Regions from separate parts of the Proteus columbae genome, predicted to be linked through region 1. Evidence: predicted binding sites of a transcription regulator. Region 1 holds the regulator's gene; each other region holds the start of a gene.
The links. The regulator CRP, encoded in region 1, controls carbon source genes, mostly activating them, when cyclic AMP is high. The targets are predictions, from matches to a motif close to ATGTGANNNNNNTCACAT.
Positions count from the first base shown of each region.

Region 2: the regulator CRP is predicted to act here: its motif matches at 3,090-3,107, upstream of F1325_RS12740 (NupC/NupG family nucleoside CNT transporter).
Region 3: the regulator CRP is predicted to act here: its motif matches at 3,304-3,321, upstream of glpT (glycerol-3-phosphate transporter).

Region 1 covers NZ_CP043925.1:3,762,775-3,769,450, reverse strand. The annotation lists gene F1325_RS17545 (aminodeoxychorismate synthase component II) at 1-121, shown strand, start outside; gene argD (bifunctional acetylornithine/succinyldiaminopimelate transaminase) at 239-1,453, shown strand; gene crp (cAMP-activated global transcriptional regulator CRP) at 1,551-2,183, opposite strand; gene F1325_RS17530 (OsmC family protein) at 2,496-2,903, shown strand; gene F1325_RS17525 (phosphoribulokinase) at 2,993-3,862, opposite strand; gene F1325_RS17520 (YheU family protein) at 3,928-4,149, opposite strand; gene F1325_RS17515 (hydrolase) at 4,146-5,126, opposite strand; gene F1325_RS17510 (LysE family translocator) at 5,226-5,831, shown strand; gene F1325_RS17505 (SIS domain-containing protein) at 6,551-6,676, shown strand, end outside.
Region 2 covers NZ_CP043925.1:2,653,668-2,660,343, forward strand. The annotation lists gene gltX (glutamate--tRNA ligase) at 1-867, shown strand, start outside; tRNA gene F1325_RS12725 (tRNA-Ala) at 1,025-1,100, shown strand; tRNA gene F1325_RS12730 (tRNA-Ala) at 1,128-1,203, shown strand; gene F1325_RS12735 (DUF3820 family protein) at 1,463-1,678, opposite strand; gene F1325_RS12740 (NupC/NupG family nucleoside CNT transporter) at 1,845-3,029, opposite strand; gene ligA (NAD-dependent DNA ligase LigA) at 3,257-5,284, opposite strand; gene zipA (cell division protein ZipA) at 5,343-6,368, opposite strand; gene cysZ (sulfate transporter CysZ) at 6,595-6,676, shown strand, end outside.
Region 3 covers NZ_CP043925.1:470,675-477,350, forward strand. The annotation lists gene F1325_RS02270 (LemA family protein) at 1-120, opposite strand, end outside; gene glpQ (glycerophosphodiester phosphodiesterase) at 524-1,603, opposite strand; gene glpT (glycerol-3-phosphate transporter) at 1,739-3,091, opposite strand; gene glpA (anaerobic glycerol-3-phosphate dehydrogenase subunit A) at 3,472-5,130, shown strand; gene glpB (glycerol-3-phosphate dehydrogenase subunit GlpB) at 5,120-6,427, shown strand; gene glpC (anaerobic glycerol-3-phosphate dehydrogenase subunit GlpC) at 6,424-6,676, shown strand, end outside.

The DNA.
Region 1 (6,676 bases):
TGTTGATGAAATTATGGGAATTCGCCATCGTACTCTGCCAATTGAAGGGGTTCAATTTCACCCAGAAAGTATTTTAAGTGAACAAGGGCATGAGCTATTAAATAATTTCCTTAAATATTAAATGGATAGCATTTAAATAGCGAAATAACGCCTTTTTATACAAAACCACATTTGATTTTTTATTCATATTTAGTGATTATATTTTCATATTGAATATGAATAACGATCAGGTGGGGTAATGACAAAGCAAAGCATCAACCGGGCAACTTACGATCAAGTAATGTTGCCAATTTATTCACCCGCAGAATTTATTCCTGTCAAAGGGATGGGTAGCCGTGTTTGGGATCAGCAGGGAAAATCGTATATTGATTTTGCTGGTGGTATTGCTGTTTTAGCACTGGGGCATGCTCATCCTGCTCTTAATCAAGCCTTGAAAGAACAAAGCGAACAACTTTGGCATGTTAGTAATATTTTTACTAATGAACCAGCATTGCGTTTAGCACAAAAATTAATAAATAACACATTTGCAGAACGTGTCTTTTTTGCCAATTCAGGCGCAGAAGCGAATGAGGCAGCATTTAAGTTGGCTCGCCATTATGCCATCACTCGCCATAGTCCTTATAAAACTAAAATTATTGCTTTTCACCATGCATTCCACGGCAGAACACTGTTTACAGTATCTGTTGGTGGGCAACCTAAATATGCAGATGGTTTTGGCCCTAAGCCTGCAGATATCGTGCATATTCCTTTCAATGATTTAGAGGCGGTTAAAGCTGTTATTGACGACCATACTTGTGCTGTCGTATTGGAACCTGTGCAAGGTGAAGGTGGTGTCACGGTAGCAACACCTGAGTTTATGAGGGGGCTACGTGAATTGTGTGATAAGCATCAAGCTCTGCTTGTTCTTGATGAAGTACAAACAGGTATGGGACGTACAGGCAAGCTTTTTGCCTATATGAACTATGATGTGACACCAGACATTATTACAACTGCAAAAGCGCTAGGAGGTGGTTTTCCACTCAGTGCGATGTTAACAACACATGAAATAGCTTCTGTAATGGGCGTAGGGACTCATGGTACAACTTATGGTGGCAATCCATTAGCTTGTGCAGTGGGTAATGTCGCATTTGATTTAATTAATACACCTGAGGTACTTGAGGGTGTAGAAAAGCGCTATCAATGGATTGTGGATGAACTGGTGGCAATTAATCAAACGTACGATGTCTTTTCGCAAATCCGTGGACAAGGTTTATTGATCGGTGCGCAATTGGCACCACAATATAAAGGTAAAGCCAAAGAGTTACTCGGTCTTGCTGCCAAACATGGCTTAATGATGTTAAACGCAGGAGCCGATGTAATGCGTTTTACACCATCGTTAATTATTACCCAAGAAGAATTACAAGAAGGAATGGTGGCATTAAAAGTGGCTATTGCGGAATTTGTAAAAGGGTAGTGCGGACTAAAAACCCCATCTATAAGGATGGGGTTTATACAGATTGTATCATCAATAGCCCTTTTATTGGGCTATTGTTTGTTCGGGGTGGGGAAACTTAGCGAGTCCCGTAAACGACGATAGTTTTACCGTGTGCTGAGATCAGGTTTTGATCTTCTAGCATTTTGAGAATACGGCCTACAGTTTCGCGTGAACAACCAACGATTTGACCAATTTCCTGACGTGTAATTTTAATTTGCATGCCATCAGGATGCGTCATGGCATCGGGTTGTTTTGCTAAGTTTAGTAAGGTCTGTGCAATACGGCCTGTAACATCAAGGAAAGCAAGGTTACCTACTTTTTCTGATGTTGTTTGTAATCTGTTCGCCATTTGAGCAGAAAGGCGCATCAGAATATCAGGGTTAACCTGAATTAATTGACGGAATTTTTTATAGGAAATTTCTGCTACTTCACAGGCTGTTTTTGCTCTAACCCATGCACTACGTTCTTGATCTTCTTCAAATAATCCAAGTTCACCGATGAAATCCCCCTGATTTAGGTAGGAGAGGATCATTTCTTTTCCTTCTTCATCTTTAATAAGAACAGCCACGGAACCTTTAACAATATAATAAAGTGTTTCCGCTTTCTCACCTTGGTGGATCAGCGTGCTCTTGGATGGATATTTGTGAATATGGCAGTGTGACAAAAACCATTCAAGAGTCGGGTCTGTTTGCGGCTTGCCGAGAACCATTCGCGTTATCCTCTGTACGTTAAATGCAGCCTTTCAAAACGGATAGGTTCCCTTTTGATACAGCGTGCTTAAAAATCCTATCTTTACCTATTAACTTCCTGAGAACACGGTAAGTTAATATGGAGTAGATTATAATAAATGAGAAAATAATGCATTGATCTTAACCACTATCATCAAGCAGATATTGTTTTTAACACAATTAGTGCATTAAGTCTCGTTTTACGCAGTCAGCATAATAAACCTATTTGCTAATTGCTAGTTGAATTATGAGAATGTACTCTTTTAGTTTCTGTCATCTTTAGGGGAAAATAAATGGAAGCGAGAGTTAAGTGGGTAGAAGATTTATCTTTTGTCGGTGAGTCTTCTTCTGGTCATCAAATCATGATGGATGGAAATTCGGGTGATAAAGCACCAAGTCCAATGGAAATGGTATTAATTGCTGCAGGTGGGTGTAGCGCTATTGATGTTGTGAGCATCTTACGTAAAGGTCGTCACCAAGTGACTGATTGTGAAGTGAAATTAACATCAGAAAGACGCGAAGAAGCCCCTCGTCTATTTACTGATATCAATTTACATTTTATTGTTTCAGGTAAAGAATTAACGGATAAAATCGTAGAACGAGCTGTTCAATTATCCGCAGAAAAATATTGTTCTGTTTCTTTAATGCTAGGAAAAGCAGCCAATATTACGCATTCATTTGAAATAAAAGATGCCGACTAATTTTGATATTTTAAAATAAAGTTTAATTCGAAAAATAATATCCCTTAATTAATGGGATATTATTTTTATAGAGATAAATTTTATTTTGGTTAACTTATCTTTTCGCCATTTAATAATTTTTTGACTAATGGCGCCATAATTAATTCCATCGCTAATCCTAATTTCCCGCCCGGTACAACAATAGTATTTATTGTTGACATAAATGAGCCATGCAACATCGCAAGTAAATAGGGAAAATCAATATCGGTTAAGCCTCGAAAACGAATAACAATAAAGCTTTCATCGAGAGTGGGGATTGCTTTGGCAGAAAAAGGGTTTGAAGTATCAACCGTTGGAACTCGTTGGAAGTTAATGTGAGTGCGTGAGAATTGAGGAATAATATAGCTAATATAATCATCCATTGAGCGTACAACCGAATCTCTTACCGCCTCTTGTGAGTGTCCTCTTTCTGTGGTGTCTCGAATAAGCTTTTGTATCCACTCTAGGTTTACGATAGGGACAACACCCACTAGTAAATCAACATGTTGTGCGACATCGTGCTCATTGGTGACAACGCCCCCGTGTAACCCTTCATAAAAGAGAACATCGGTATTGTTTGGCAAAGGCTCCCAAGGTGTAAATGTACCTGGTAATTGGTTGTAGGGAGTGGCTTCATCATAAGAGTGTAGATACTTGCGAGATTGACCTTGTCCTGTATCACTATACTGACTTAAGGTCTTACTCAGTAAGCTAAAATCATTTGCTTCAGGGCCAAAATAACTGATATGTCTACCTTGTTCTCTGGCTTTTCTTATCGCCATATCCATTTCAGGACGGGTATAGCGATGGAAACTATCTCCATCAATCAATGCAGCATTTGCATTGAGTTGTTGGAATATCTTACGAAAAGCTTGGCTTGTTGTGGTAGTTCCTGCACCACTTGAGCCAGTCACTGCGATGATCGGATGCTTGATTGACATAGGTTATCCTTTTGCTAAATAAGGTTGGCCCTTATTGACGGCGATACATCGCTTGCTTTGAATAACTAACCAGAGCGAAACTGCGATGCCGGCATAATATTGACGCTCTCATGAAGTTCTGACCAAACCAATACGGCTTCACCGGATTTAAGTTGTTTTTTTACGTCGGCGACTTTTTGTTCAAGCGTTTTCTCTTGGATACCATAATCAGTGCCTTCTCGTAAAACAAAACTTTCAATAAGATTATCAAGTGTCTCTGTGGAAAGCTCATTCCAAGGAATTATCATTTGGTTTTCTCCAAATAAGCGGATAACCAGTCAGGTATTCGGCTTTCAAGCCACATCACGGGTTTAGAAAGTTTTCCACTTACAAAACCGACATGCCCACCAAACTCGGTGAGTTGATATTCAATGTTGTTTGGTAAGGTTGTGATATCAGGAATAACATCCGCAGACATAAAAGGATCATCTTTCGCGTGAATAATCAGTGTTGTTTTCTTTATTTTATTTAATAAAGGTAATGCACTGCATTGGCGATAATAATCTAACGCATCTTTAAATCCGTGAATTTTAGACGTGATAAGATCGTCAAATTGACGTAGTTTTTTAATGGATTTTATCGTCAATAAGCTGATTGGTAATGATTCAGGATAGCGAATAAGCTTGCGTGTCGCGTTATTTTTCAGCTCTTTTAACAGATACCATTGATAAAAACGAGAAAAGCCATGTTCAATTTTTGTTGAGCATGGTTCTAGCATTAATGGCGCAGAGACAATAACGGCAGCATCTACAACCGCATTTTCACCGCTTTCTGCGAGATAATAGGCAAGCATATTTCCACCAAGAGAGTAGCCAACGGCGGCTGTTGGTTGCTCACCAAATTCCTTTTTCAACCAATTTAAGAAGTAGCGAGCATCTTCCGTTTCACCAGAGTGATAAATGCGCTTTTGTCTATTGGGTTCACCACTACATCCTCTAAAGTGCATCACAACGCTTAGCCAGCCTCTCTCTTTTGCTGCGGCTAACATGCCGTGAGCATAAGGGCTACTAAATCCACCTTCTAAGCCATGAAAAATGACTAAGCGCGGTTTATTGAGTGCTGTTGTCGGATCTTCACTCCACGCTAAATCGACAAAATCGTTGTCTGGGAGATTGAGTCGTTGCCAATGTGGCGTAAGTTGTGGTGTCCTACGTACAATTCTTGGTAAGAGCGTTTGTAAATGTGGATTTTTAGCCCAACGCATTGGATTAAAGTATTGAGACATATTTTCCGTCTATCAAAATGAATTAACACTTGTTTGCTAAATAACATACTGCTATTTTCGGTGAAAATAAAACATCTGTCACATCTTTGAGCACTTATAATGACAATTAGTCTGATTTCATCGTTAGCAATTTTCCTATTTATTGCTGCTATCACGCCTGGACCCAACAACTTATTGCTTACTTCATCAGGTGCTAATGTAGGTTTTAAAAGCTCATTAAAGCTGATGGCTGGCATTATGCTAGGTATGCAATGTGTTTTGCTGAGTTCTGCATTTGGTGTTGCCGCATTATTGATAATTTATCCTGCACTGCATATTGGATTGAAGGTAGTCGGGAGTGCGTATCTGCTTTGGCTTGCTTGGAAAACAGCAACATCATCTTATCAGCGTTTAGATATTCCAGCAAAAACGCCCCAAGCAGTAAGCTGGTTTCAGGGCGGATTATTGCAATTTCTAAATCCAAAAGCGTGGATGATGGGATTAGGTGCAGTAGGAAGCTTCAGTTTATCGGGCGATGCTTATTTTAGCTCTGTTATTGCTATTAGTATTGTTATGGTTATTGTTAATTTCGTTGCCGGTATTGTTTGGATATTAGGCGGAACATTAATTAGTCTATTTTTACAAAGCAGACAGTCTTGGTTTATTTTTAATATCTCGATGGGATTATTAACGGCACTTTGTGTACCTTTGATTTGGATAGGGTAAATTAAAAAACATTTATAAATCAATAGATAAATTAACTTTCTTGATTAAAGTGATGTTTTTTTAAGTTTGGTTAAAATGATCTTTCTGAATGTGTATCAAAAAAAGAGCATTAATCTATCAAAAGAGAGATCTGCGATCATCTGTCATCTTTATTATGTATGTTACAGTGTCAATCATATAAAATGCTTATTGGTTTTGGGTTTTTACTCTTTTTAATATCCGTCTTTTTATTTAAATATGTTGTTTAATCTATTTTTGTATCATTAAAAATAATTCCCCTATGAAGGAATTATTTATTCCTTATTACTGTTTGTAATTAAAGGTTTTTTATTGTGTTAATGTTTTTAAAATGTGTTTTATATTGTCATTTAGTTAATTATTATGTTTAAAAACGCAATTTTGCTGAATATAAGTATATTCAGTTTATATCGTGTTGTTGACTAAGAAGAATAAATTATTATTTAAAATTGGAAAAAATTAAATTAAGTATTATAAAATATAGAGGTTAATGTGTGAGAGATTGAATAAAAAGAGTCAATATAACGTTATTATAAGAACAAGTATTTCGATAATAATATTACTTTTTTTATGATTTATTGTATCTCATATTTTGTTTCTAATTGATTTTATTCTAAAAACTTAATTACTTTAGGTATTAAACGTTTTATCAAAATTATTCCATATATAACTATATTGTACTCGAAGTGGATATTGTCATTATGCCAACATTAACGAAAATTGCGTGGATCAAGCCTGGTATGGCGACAAATCAACGTAAAATAGCGGATTATATTTTAGAGAACCCAGAAAAAACGGTCACTCTTTCATCACAGCAACTTGCTGAA
Region 2 (6,676 bases), 1.1 Mb from region 1:
TGTGTTGTTATTGATGACTGGGATATGGAAATCACTCACGTTATTCGTGGTGAAGATCATATCAACAACACACCTCGCCAAATCAATATTCTCAAAGCATTAGGTGCACCTGTACCTGAATATGCCCACGTATCAATGATTTTAGGTGATGATGGCAAAAAACTATCTAAACGTTATAACGCAGTCAGCGTAATGCAATATCGTGATGACGGCTATTTACCAGAGGCACTATTAAACTACTTAGTACGTTTAGGCTGGTCCCACGGTGACCAAGAGATCTTTACGATTGATGAAATGATTGAACACTTCACTTTAGAAGCTATCAGTAAATCAGCAAGCGCATTTAATACTGATAAACTACTTTGGTTAAACCATCACTACATCAATACATTGCCAGCAGAGAAAGTTGCGGTTCATTTAGATTGGCATATCAAACAGCAAAATATTGATACCAGCAATGGTCCATCATTAGTTGAGCTGATCAAATTATTAGGCGAACGTTGCAAAACATTAAAAGAGATGGCTGAAAGTTGCCATTACTTCTATGTTGATTTCGAAACCTTTGAAGAAGCTGCCGCGAAAAAACATTTACGCCCAGTAGCTCGTCAACCACTAGAAGTTGTTCGCGATAAATTATCAGCAATTACAGAGTGGACGGCTGAAAATGTTCACCAAGCCATTCAAGATACTGCTGATGAATTAGAAGTGGGTATGGGTAAAGTGGGTATGCCGTTACGTGTTGCTGTAACAGGTGCAGGCCAATCTCCTGGCTTAGATGTTACTGTTCACGCTATTGGTAAAACGCGTAGTATTGCACGTATTAATAAAGCATTAGACTTTATTACTGAAAGAGAAAACCAAGCTTAATTACCACGTTAATCTTGCTTATTAAGAAAGATACATTCCTAAAATGGGGAATGTATCTTTTTTTTGTACTCTTTTTCAGCAATCAATAAATAATGTGAGATTAACTGATTGACAGTATTGTGCTTGTTGCCTATTATCAAGCCCGTTCCAGTATGTTGGGGCTATAGCTCAGTTGGGAGAGCGCTTGCATGGCATGCAAGAGGTCAGCGGTTCGATCCCGCTTAGCTCCACCAATATACTTCTAGAACAATCCAATATGTGGGGTTATAGCTCAGTTGGGAGAGCGCTTGCATGGCATGCAAGAGGTCAACGGTTCGATCCCGTTTAGCTCCACCAGAATTTTAAGATCCTGAAGAGAAATCTTCGGGATTTTTTGTTTTCTACTCCCTCCACTTTTTAATATCGCAGATATGCCCATATTCAAACATAAAAAATGAATGGCCTGATCATATTAACTTTAGTTAACATAATGCATGAGTGGCATATTTATGAAAAAGAGTGAATTAGAAAATGTATTGTCATTATTTATTGAATTAAGCCAAAAAATTATTAATGCATTACCACCTGAAAAACCAGGTATGAACAATAATTAGCATCACCGCTTTAATGGCTTTAATAACCCTTCTAGACCTTCAATTTTAATTGCTAAGGTCATCTCCATAAGTTGACCAAGCTTACCTTCAGGAAACTCGCCTTTCTTTGCAAACCACAATAAATATTCTTCAGGTAAATCAACCAACATACGCCCTTTGTACTTACCAAATGGCATTTGAGTGTTTGCTATATCGATAAGGTGCTGTTTCTCTAACATGTTTTCTACCACGTTGTCATTGAAGGAATAGAACCGATTATAGGGCAATTTAAAGATAAAAAAAGCAGTACCCAAAGGTACTGCTTTATTTTCTGTTACTTGATTAACAAGTGACGCTGTTTACATTGTTATTTTATTCACATGCTATCTGTTTTATCTTCAGAGATTAAACAAACAGACCTGCGATAGCTGCTGATAAGAAGCTTACTAATGTAGAGCCGAACAGTAATTTCAGACCGAAACGAGAAACAACGTTGCCTTGTACTTCGTTCAGACCTTTAATCGCACCTGCTACAATCCCGATTGAAGAGAAGTTAGCAAATGAGACCAAGAATACAGATAAGATCCCCACAGAGCGTGGTGTTAACTCAGAAGCGATATCTTGTAAGCTACCCATTGCAACGAATTCATTAGACACTAATTTTGTTGCCATCACACTACCAACACGTAATGCATCTTGTTCTGGCACACCAATTACCCATGCTAATGGATAGAAAACGTAACCTAAACAATCTTGGAAGCTGATACCAAAAATCATGCTGAAAATCGCATTCACAGCAGCGATTAATGCAATGAAACCAATCAACATTGCAGCAACGATTAATGCAACTTTGAAACCCGCTAAGATGTATTCACCTAACATTTCAAAGAAGCTTTGGCCTTCATGCAGACTACCCATTTGAATATCTTCTTCATTTTCAACAGCATATGGGTTAATCACAGAAAGAACGATAAATGTACTGAACATATTCAGTACCAGTGCAGCAACAACGTATTTTGGATCTAACATTGTCATGTATGCACCAACAATTGACATAGATACTGTCGACATTGCTGTTGCAGCCATAGTGTACATACGACGCTGAGACATTTTGCCTAATACATCTTTATAGGCAATAAAGTTCTCTGATTGACCAAGAACCAGTGAGCTCACCGCGTTGAATGATTCCAGTTTCCCCATACCGTTCACTTTAGAAAGCACAGTACCGATAATGCGGATCACGAAAGGTAATACTTTGATATGTTGAAGAATACCAATTAATGCAGAAATAAAGATAATTGGACATAAAACATTCAAGAAGAAGAATGCTAAACCACCTTTCATCATGCCACCGAATACAAACTCAGTACCCTGTGCGGCATAGCCTAATAAGTGATCAAATAATCCAGCGAAGCCACGAACAAAACCTTCACCAACATCAGAGTTGAGGAAGAACCATGCTAATGCGATTTCAATAACTAATAACTGCACGATATAACGCAGACGGATCCCTTTGCGGTTGTTACTCGCAACGAATGCTAATGCGCCAATAACGGCGAGTGCTAAAACGAAGTGAATGATAGAGGACATGCATGCTCCAAAAATAAAAATAAATCTTGTAGAGCATTTTATGTAACGCGTAACATTACGATGTGACTACTGTCACAATCTCATGAAACCGCATACACACTATTTATTAAATAAGATAGGTTGATCACACTTTGAAAGTTACTTAAGAAACATTAAATGTAAATTTAGCTTAAGTGAAAATGCCACTGAGAAGGTTTCCCAGTAGCATTTATTAAATATTAGGATGATTATTTCGATTGATCAAGTAATCGTATCATTTCATCTTCATCGATAACAGTTATCCCTAATTCGTTAGCTTTCACTAACTTAGAGCCTGCTGCTTCACCCGCAATGACCATGTCAGTTTTTTTAGAAACACTTCCGCTTACTTTTGCGCCTAACGCCACTAATCTGTCTTTTGCTTCATCACGCGTTAACTGTGAAAGTGACCCAGTTAACACAACGGTTTTACCAGCAAAAGGATTATCACCCGCTTCATGAGTCACAATAACAGGCGCTTGCCATGTAATACCGGCATCATTGATCAATTGATCTATAACCGTTTTATTGTGTTCCTCTTGGAAGAAATTAACGACATGTTTAGCGACGACATCACCCACATCAGGGACTAATTTTAGCGCTTCTACATCTGCATTTCGTAATTCATCAAGGGTTGAGAAATGTGTTGTCAATCCACTTGCTGTTGCTTCACCAACTTCTCGAATACCAAGTGCATAAATAAAACGTGCAAATGTCGTTGATTTAGCCTTATCTAAAGCAGTGATCAATTTTTTAGCTGATTTTTCACCCATTCTCTCTAAACCAGATAGAATTTTTTCATCTAAACGGAAGAGATCTGCTGGTGTCTTGACATATTCTTTCTCAACCAGTTGGTCGATAATTTTATCGCCCATTCCATCCACATCCATAGCTCGACGTGAAACAAAATGTTTAAGTGCTTCTTTACGTTGCGCTCCACAAATTAAGCCGCCAGTACAACGAGCAACCGCTTCGCCTTCAATGCGCTCAACATCAGAATCACAAATAGGACAATGTGTCGGAAAGACAATCTCTTGAGCATCATCAGGGCGCTTTTCTTCAATCACACTGACAACCTGAGGAATAACATCACCAGCTCGACGAATAACGACCGTATCGCCAATGCGTATTCCTAAGCGTTCAATTTCATCAGCATTGTGTAACGTTGCATTACTCACAACAACACCTGCAACTTGAACAGGTTCTAAACGTGCAACAGGTGTAATCGCTCCAGTGCGTCCTACTTGGAATTCGACATCTTTGATAATCGTCATTTGCTCTTGAGCTTGGAATTTATAAGCAATAGCCCAACGTGGTGCTCTTGATACGAAACCCAGTTCCTCTTGCAATGCAATATCATCAACTTTGATAACAACACCATCAATATCAAAACCTAAATTGGGGCGAACTTCTTCTACATGGTGATAAAAATCAAGTACTGCTTTGCTGCCGGTGCAAAGTTTTACAGCATCGCTAACGGGCAATCCCCACTTTTTAAATTGTTGTAGGCGCTCATAGTGGCTTGTAGGTAATTCGCCACCTTCAAGTACACCGACACCATAACAGAAAAAGGTTAATGGACGTTTTGCTGTAATACGAGGATCAAGCTGTCTTAATGAGCCAGCTGCGGCATTGCGAGGATTAGCAAAAACTTTTCCGCCTGTGCGGCGCGCTTCTTCGTTTAAATATTCAAAGCCTTTTTCATTCATAAAGACTTCGCCACGAATTTCAATACGAGCAGGAATATCTTCACCATATAAACGCAGTGGAATGGCTTTGATTGTTCTCACATTCTCAGTGATATTTTCCCCTGTTGTGCCATCACCACGCGTTGCAGCTTGTACTAATACTCCATTTTCATAAAGTAAACTCACTGCCAATCCATCTAATTTTAATTCACAACAGAAAGTGATCTCTTCACTATTTTTTAAACGATCACGTAAACGCTTATCAAAAGCCAGATAGCTTGTTTCATCAAAAGCATTATCTAAGGAGAGCATCGGAATTTCATGTCTCACTTGCTCAAATGCCGTTAGAGGTAAAGCACCAACTCGCTGTGTAGGCGAATCAGAGGTAATTAATTCAGGGTGTTCAGCTTCTAATGCTTTTAGCTCATTCATTAAGCGATCGTATTCAGCATCAGGTATTTCAGGTGCGTCCATGACATGATAGAGATATTCATGGTGACGTAGAGTAACGCGAAGTTTATCAATTTTTTGTTGAGTGTTTTTATTCATGATTATCACCAAAGAAGAAAAACCCCCGCAAGCGGGGGCTTTTTTTACAGATATAAAGCTATTGATTTAAATCCAGCGTCCTACGAATTCTAGATTTATAAAGCTCGATTTTTTGTGGTGTTAAGAGTTTGCGTTCATCATCCAGCACAACACCACCTACATCAGATGCTATACGTTGAGCCGTAAGTAACATCAATTTAAAGTTTTGATTAGCATCACCATAAGATGGCACCATCATAAACATCGATACACCTGGTGTCGTTAATTCAGCCATCGTATCAATGTTAAATGTTCCTGGTTTCACCATATTCGCTAAACTAAACAACACAGGCCCATTGGCTGTTGGATTGAGATGACGATGGAAAATATTCATTTCACCAAACTGGAATCCAGCTTGAATGATACTTTGCATCAACACTTCACCATCCAGCATTTGACCATGATGTGCACTTACGTTTAGAACAATAACCAGCTCTTTCTCTGCTTCTGTTGCTTGCGGAGCAGATTCAACTTTTGGCTCTTCAGCCGGAGCATGATGCGAAGCCTCAGTTTCAACAGGAGTCACATGAGCCGTTGTCTCTGAAATTAAAGGCTCAAAACTCGTTGATGGGCTTACTGTATTAACGTGTGATTTTATTTCACTCGCAACATTAACCATAGGAGCTTGTTTTGGCTCATCCCTAACAATCGGTACAGGCTCATTTTCAATAACATCAAAAACACCAAGACTTGGCTCTTGCTGTAATGATGTGTCGTGAGAATTCCCTTTTGTTTGGTTTTCAGACATTAATGGATCTCTATCTACCACTGAAATTTCAGGTTCATGTAGAGGCTCCGATTTTATCGGTGGCTCACTCTCCCGCTTTTCAGTAGAGGATAAAGTTGATGTCTGATGACTAACCTCAGCATATTGTGGTTCGTCATCGTTCTCATCTGACTGATAATTCTGTTTCTGACGTTTTACTGGGCGATTACGGAAAAGCTTAGAACGCTCTTTTCGACCAATCCATAAGCCGTGTAATAACAAAGCTATGATTAAAATCGCACCAACAACGATTAATATCAGACGCAAATTTTGCTGCATCATTTCTATCTCTGTTGTCTTGAGGTTTAATAGCCACGTTGGCAAATATTACTTTTTACTAAGAGTATTTGCCAATGCTCATAAGTGCAAGCCAATACTTAATTTTCTTGTCACAAAGATACACACATCAATCTCTTATGCGCGTTTTTTAGACAATTCATGACTAGTAAGGCTGATTATCTCCCTATATGATACTAGCTTGCCCTCACTGGAGAGAATAGGAAGTATGACAAATTTGACAGAAACGAATAAAAATTTAAATGGATTTCATTATTTTGCTCTTGGTTGGCGTTTAATTACACGCAAAG
Region 3 (6,676 bases), 820 kb from region 1:
AATATTCGCAAACTGATTACTTACTTGATTGCGTGTCGCAATAAGACGGTTGTAAATGGAAATTCCCCAACCAATAAAAAGAACGATAAGAACAAGTAAAATAATCGCCATTATTGTCATCGTGATCCCTTCCTCTAAATATTTAATAAATAATGATAGCTAAATTAAAAAGTGATTATAATTTCTAATTAAATTATTAGAATAAGTTAGAGAAAGATGAAGGAATATACAATCAGAAAGGGCGCAAATATCTAGGATACTCGTCATACTTCAAGGTGCAGCGTTGTTGACTACATTCATTCGTACTAGTCACATACTTATGTATGCTCCTAGCATCTCATTCATTTGTCGCCTAGCTGCATCTTGAATTATTTAGAGTATCTACTGGCTATACTCTAATAGCTACACATTGAATTATTTAGAATATCTACTTGTTAGACTGCAAGGTGCAGCGTTGTTGACTATATTCATTTGTCACCTAGCTGCACCTTGAATTATTTAAGCGTAAATAAAAAACGATGAGTTATTTAGCTTGTTTTTGTAAGAATTTAACCCCTAAATCAGGGAAGTCTGTAAAGACACCCTCAGCACCTGCTTGGTTATAAATGATGTCGTAAAGCTGATCACCATCTTTTGCGTATTTAGGCAGTTTATCAATACGAACAGTAAACGGATGAATGGTTAGTTTATTAGCATGCGCATCAGCAGCCATTCCCGTTAAGGTGATTTTTTCTGGTGTTGAATTTTCTTCGACTAACATGTGGTAGTCAGGGCCAATACCATCGGCATAAGTGGCAATTTCTTTCATTGCACCTGGCTTAAACATCCACTCATAGCTGTAGTTTGTCCATGTTCCATCAGGTTGTTTTTCATAAGTCTCATTCCAGTCTGTATAGGCAATTAACTGAACGAGTTTTAAATCCATACCCATTTTAGGCATCAATTCTGTTTTGATGCGTTTTAGGTCGTTAGCATCGAAAGATTGCAGATAAACATTGTCGGTTTTTTTCGTGTAACCATATTGTTTAAGCACTTCGAGCACTTTAGAGGTAATGTCTTTGCCTTCTTGTTCATGGAACCAAGGCGCTTTAATTTCAGGGTAAATACCAATATCTTGACCCGTTGATTTGTTTAAACCTTGAACAAATTCAATCTCTTCTTGGAATGTGTGTACACGGAAATCGGATTTGCCCATAGGGAAACGGTTTGGATAACTTTGGACTTTTTTACCGTCAACAATGTCAAAACCTTCGGTAAATTTTAGTCCTTTGATCTCTTCAAGCGTAAAGTCGATAGCGTAATAACGACCATCTTTTCTTGCTCTATTTGGATAACGTTCAGCCACATCTGTTACACGATCAAGATAGTGATCATGTAAGACAACCAGTTCGTTATCTTTTGTCATCACTAAGTCTTGTTCGAGATAATCTGCGCCTTGAGCATAAGCTAATGCTTTGGCAGGAAGCGTATGTTCAGGCAAATAACCACTTGCACCTCGGTGAGCGATAACGACCTTATCACTTGCCGCTTGTGCGATTGCACTTAAAGATAGAGTTAAAAGAACGCCTGCAACTAACGGTTTTATTCTAAAAGATGTACTCATAAAGCTGCTCCATTTTAATTCTATGTACAACAAAGTTATGTACAGTTGGCAATAAAAAAGCCACATCAAAACAGTTGATGTGGCTTGGTTTTTAGAGATGAGATTTAACTAATTTCATAAATAATCAGTTAGCGATTATTCGTACTTCTGAAGCATTTCACGTTTGTGTTTGGTTTCAGTAACCATCACGATAAGTAATAACACAACAGATAGTGCACTACCGCCGATCATGACCATAAAGCCGCCATCCCAACCGAAGTAGTCAACGGTGTAACCTACGATAGCACTCGCCGCAACAGAGCCACCTAAGTAACCGAATAGACCGGTAAAGCCTGCTGCTGTACCTGCTGCTTTTTTCGGTGCAAGCTCTAGTGCATGCAGACCAATCAACATAACAGGACCGTAGATTAAGAAACCGATGATTAACATACATGCCATATCAACATTCGGGTTACCCGCTGGGTTCATCCAGAATACGATAGTTGCGATAGTTACTAAGGTCATGAAGAACACGCCTGTTGCACCACGGTTACCTCTGAATACTTTATCCGACATCCAACCACACAGCAGTGTGCCTGGGATACCAGCGTATTCATATAAGAAGTAAGCCCATGATGATTTATCCATTGCGAAGTCTTTTACTTCACGCAGATAAGTCGGTGACCAGTCCAGTACGCCATAACGCAGTAAGTAAACAAACACGTTAGCAATTGCAATCATCCACAGAAGTTTGTTAGGGAACACATACTTCATAAAGATTTCTTTTGCAGTCAGCTCTTGTTCGTCAGTTTCTTTATAATCAGGTGGATAGTCGTTTTTGTATTCTTCAATTGGTGGAAGACCACAAGATTGCGGGGTATCACGCATTAATGCGAATGCAATCATAGCAACTAAGATTGCGGCAAATGCTGGCATATATAACGCTGCTTTCCAGTCGTTAAACCACGCCATACCTAATAAGAATAGTAATGGAGGTAAGCCACCACCAACGTTATGCGCACAGTTCCAAATAGAAACAATACCGCCACGTTCTTTTTGTGACCACCAGTGCACCATAGTACGTCCACAAGGAGGCCAACCCATACCTTGGAACCAACCACAAAGGAACAACAGAACGAACATTACCATAATGCTCGAAGTTGCCCATGGTACAAAGCCCATAAATAGCATCACTGCGGACGCTAAAATAAGACCTGCTGGTAAGAAATAACGAGGGTTAGCACGGTCAGAGAATGAGCCCATGATAAACTTAGAGAAACCGTAAGCAATCGAGATCCCTGATAAAGCAAAACCTAGGTCACCTTTAGAAAACCCTTCTTCTACAAGATAAGGCATTGCTAACGCAAAGTTTTTTCTTACTAAATAATAAGCAGCATAACCGAAGAAAATCCCCATAAAGATCTGCCAACGCAGACGACGATAGACAGGATCTATCTGCTCTTTTGGCAAACGCGCTTTATGTGGCGCAGGTCTAAACAGACTTAACATATTAGCCTCCGATGGCTTTTATTTTAATATGTTGATATTAAATAATGACAAAACGAACAGTGAAGTTATCAAAAAATTTTCTTTAACGAACTTAATAGTAAACTTATACAATCAAATTTACTGTGAGGTATTACTCAGTTGTCGAATAATTTTTCAAGATGTGCAATTTTGAGTGATATGTTAACTTTATCAAATACTTTTTGTTAAATAATTTGTGATTAGTATCACACTTGTGGTTTTAATTTTTCACTCGTGAGCGTTTCTCTTTCGTTTTTGCTCATTATCAAACATTAACCACATTTTTTGTGTATCTTATACACTATAATTAACGCTAAAGAATAAATAAGCGTTTGTTGAATGTAATGTGAGAGGGCATCTCTATGATGAGCGGTTCACCAGTGACAGAAACTGATGTCATTATTATTGGCGGGGGAGCAACCGGTGCAGGCATGGCAAGAGACTGTGCACGCCGTGGATTACGTTGCGTTCTGCTTGAAAGGCATGATATTGCAACCGGTGCAACCGGTCGAAATCATGGATTGTTACACAGTGGTGCGCGTTATGCAGTAACAGACCCAGAGTCAGCGCGTGAGTGTATTGAAGAAAACATGGTTTTAAAACGGGTCGCTCGTCATTGTGTTGAAAAAACGGATGGCCTTTTTATTACCCTTCCTGAAGATTCTTTAGAGTTTCAACAGACCTTTATTCAATCTTGCCAAGCAGCAGGTATTGATGCTCAAGCGATTTCACCCGAAGAAGCTATTTGCTTAGAGCCATCTGTTAACCCAAATTTAATCGGCGCGGTTAAAGTGCCAGATGGTACTGTCGATCCTTTCCGTTTAACTGCCGCAAATATGTTAGATGCTCGCGAACATGGCGCCCAAGTACTGACTTACCATGAAGTTGTTGGACTTATTCGTGAAGGCGACCGTGTTAAAGGTGTGAAAGTTTACGATCATCAAGCGAAAAAACTGTATGAAATTCGTGCGCAAATAGTGGCAAATGCAGGGGGAATTTGGGGGCAAAAAATCGCTGAATATGGCGAGTTAAAAGTTCGTATGTTCCCAGCCAAAGGTGCGTTGTTGATTTTGGGTCATCGTATTAACAATATGGTGATCAACCGTTGTCGTAAACCTGCGGATGCCGATATTTTAGTGCCTGGCGATACCATTTCATTAATTGGTACAACATCAACACGAGTACCTTACGATGAAATCGACAATATGTATGTCACCCCTGAAGAAGTCGATATTCTCATCCGTGAAGGCTCAATGTTAGCGCCAAAACTGGCTCAAACTCGCATTTTACGTGCTTATGCTGGTGTGCGTCCTTTAGTTGCAAGTGATGATGATCCATCTGGTCGTAATGTTAGCCGTGGTATTGTTTTACTCGACCATGCGCAACGTGATGGATTAGAAGGCTTTATTACCATTACTGGCGGTAAATTAATGACTTACCGTTTAATGGCTGAATGGGCAACAGATAAAATCTGCGAAAAATTAAATGTCTTTGCTAAATGTACAACCGCAGAAGAAGCCTTACCGGGCTCTCGCCAATCTGCAGAGCAAGCATTACGTAGCGTTGTTTCATTACCTGCGCCAATTCGTGGTTCTGCGGTTTATCGCCACGGTGATTTAGCGAATAAATTATTGAGTAATGAACGTAGCGATAAGAGTTTAGTCTGTGAATGTGAAGCCGTTACGGCGGGGGAAGTTCGCTATGCGGTTAACTCTTTAACTGTCAATAACTTACTTGATTTACGCCGCCGTACTCGCGTGGGTATGGGAACATGCCAAGGTGAACTTTGTGCTTGTCGTGCAGCGGGTTTATTAAACCGTTTACAAGTCACTACTCCTCACGAATCAGAACAGCAGCTTGCCCATTTCTTAAATGAGCGTTGGAAAGGTATTCGACCAATTGCTTGGGGTAATGCGTTACGTGAGAGTGAATTCACCAGTTGGGTTTACCAAGGTTTATGTGGTTTAGATGCTGATATGATTGAAAAAACAGCTTCAGCGGAGGCAGATAATGAAATTTGACGTCATCATTATAGGTAGCGGGCTTGCAGGATTAACCGCAGGTATTCGTCTTGCTGAAGCAGGTAAGTCTTGCGCAATTATCAGTAATGGTCAAAGCGCACTACATTTTTCATCAGGTTCGCTAGATCTATTAACTCATCTTCCTGATGGTTCGTTAGTGACTCAACCTAAAAAAGCGTTAGCAGCATTGGCTGAGCTTGCTCCGAAACATCCTTATAGTCGTATGGGTGAAACTCAGGTTTCAACCTTAATTGAACAGGCTCAAGCATTATTATCAAGTACGAAAGGCCTTGAATATCAAGGTAATGGTGATGAAAACCATTATCGTATTACACCCGTTGGGCGTTCACGTATGAGTTGGATGAGCCCAAAACGTGTGCCAACGCATGGTGTTGATCAAGCGTTGCCATGGAAAAAGCTGGCTGTTGTTGGAATCGAAGGCTTCTTAGATTTTCAGCCACAATTTGCAAGCAATACGCTGAATGAGCAAGGTGTTGAGTCTATTCCTTATCATATCCACTTACCGCTATTAGACAGATTGCGTGATAATCCAAGTGAATTTAGAGCAGTCAATATTGCGCGCTATTTAGATAAACCTGAAAACACTAAAGCGTTAGCGGAAGAGCTGAAAAAGCATATCGATGATAGTGTTGAAGCAATTATTTTACCTGCATGTATTGGACTGGATGCTGAAGAGCCAGTGATGCTACTTCAACAACTTGTCGGTAAACCTATCTGTTTATTACCGACATTGCCGCCATCACTATTAGGTATTCGCTTACATCAAGCATTAAAACTGCGTTTCCAAAAAGCTGGCGGTTTAATAATGCCGGGCGATCGTGCAGAACAAGTTGATTTAGTAGGGAATAAAGTTACAGGTATTCATACTCGAAACCATACTGACATTCCGATTCGCAGTGAGCATGTTGTATTGGCAACGGGCAGCTTCTTCAATAATGGGTTAATTGCAGAGTTTGATCGTGTCTATGAACCTTTGATGGAACTTGATTTGCTAGAAACATTACCTCGCAATGAGTGGACACAAAAGAATGTCTTTGCGAAACAGCCTTATATGCGATTTGGTGTTGATACAGATAGTCAATTAAGACCGATGAAATATGGCGAAGTCTTAGAGAATGTTTACGCCGTAGGTGCTGTATTAGGTGGGTTTGACCCGCTTAATGAAGGTTGTGGTGCAGGTGTTTCAATGATCAGCGCACTTTATGCAGCGCAGCAAATTTTACAGCACAATAAATCAGAACAGACCACATCTGCGGTTGTGGAGGCAGCACAATGAGTTTACATGATAACAGTTTTGAAGCGTGCATTAAGTGTACTGTTTGTACGACTTACTGCCCTGTTGCAAAAGTAAATCCACTTTATCCGGGTCCTAAACAAGCGGGTCCTGATGGTGAGCGTTTACGCTTAAAAGATCCGATGCTTTATGATGAAGCATTGAAATATTGCACCAATTGTAAGCGTTGTGAAGTTGCTTGTCCGTCAGATGTGAAGATTGGTGACATCATTTCGCGTGCGAAACTGAACT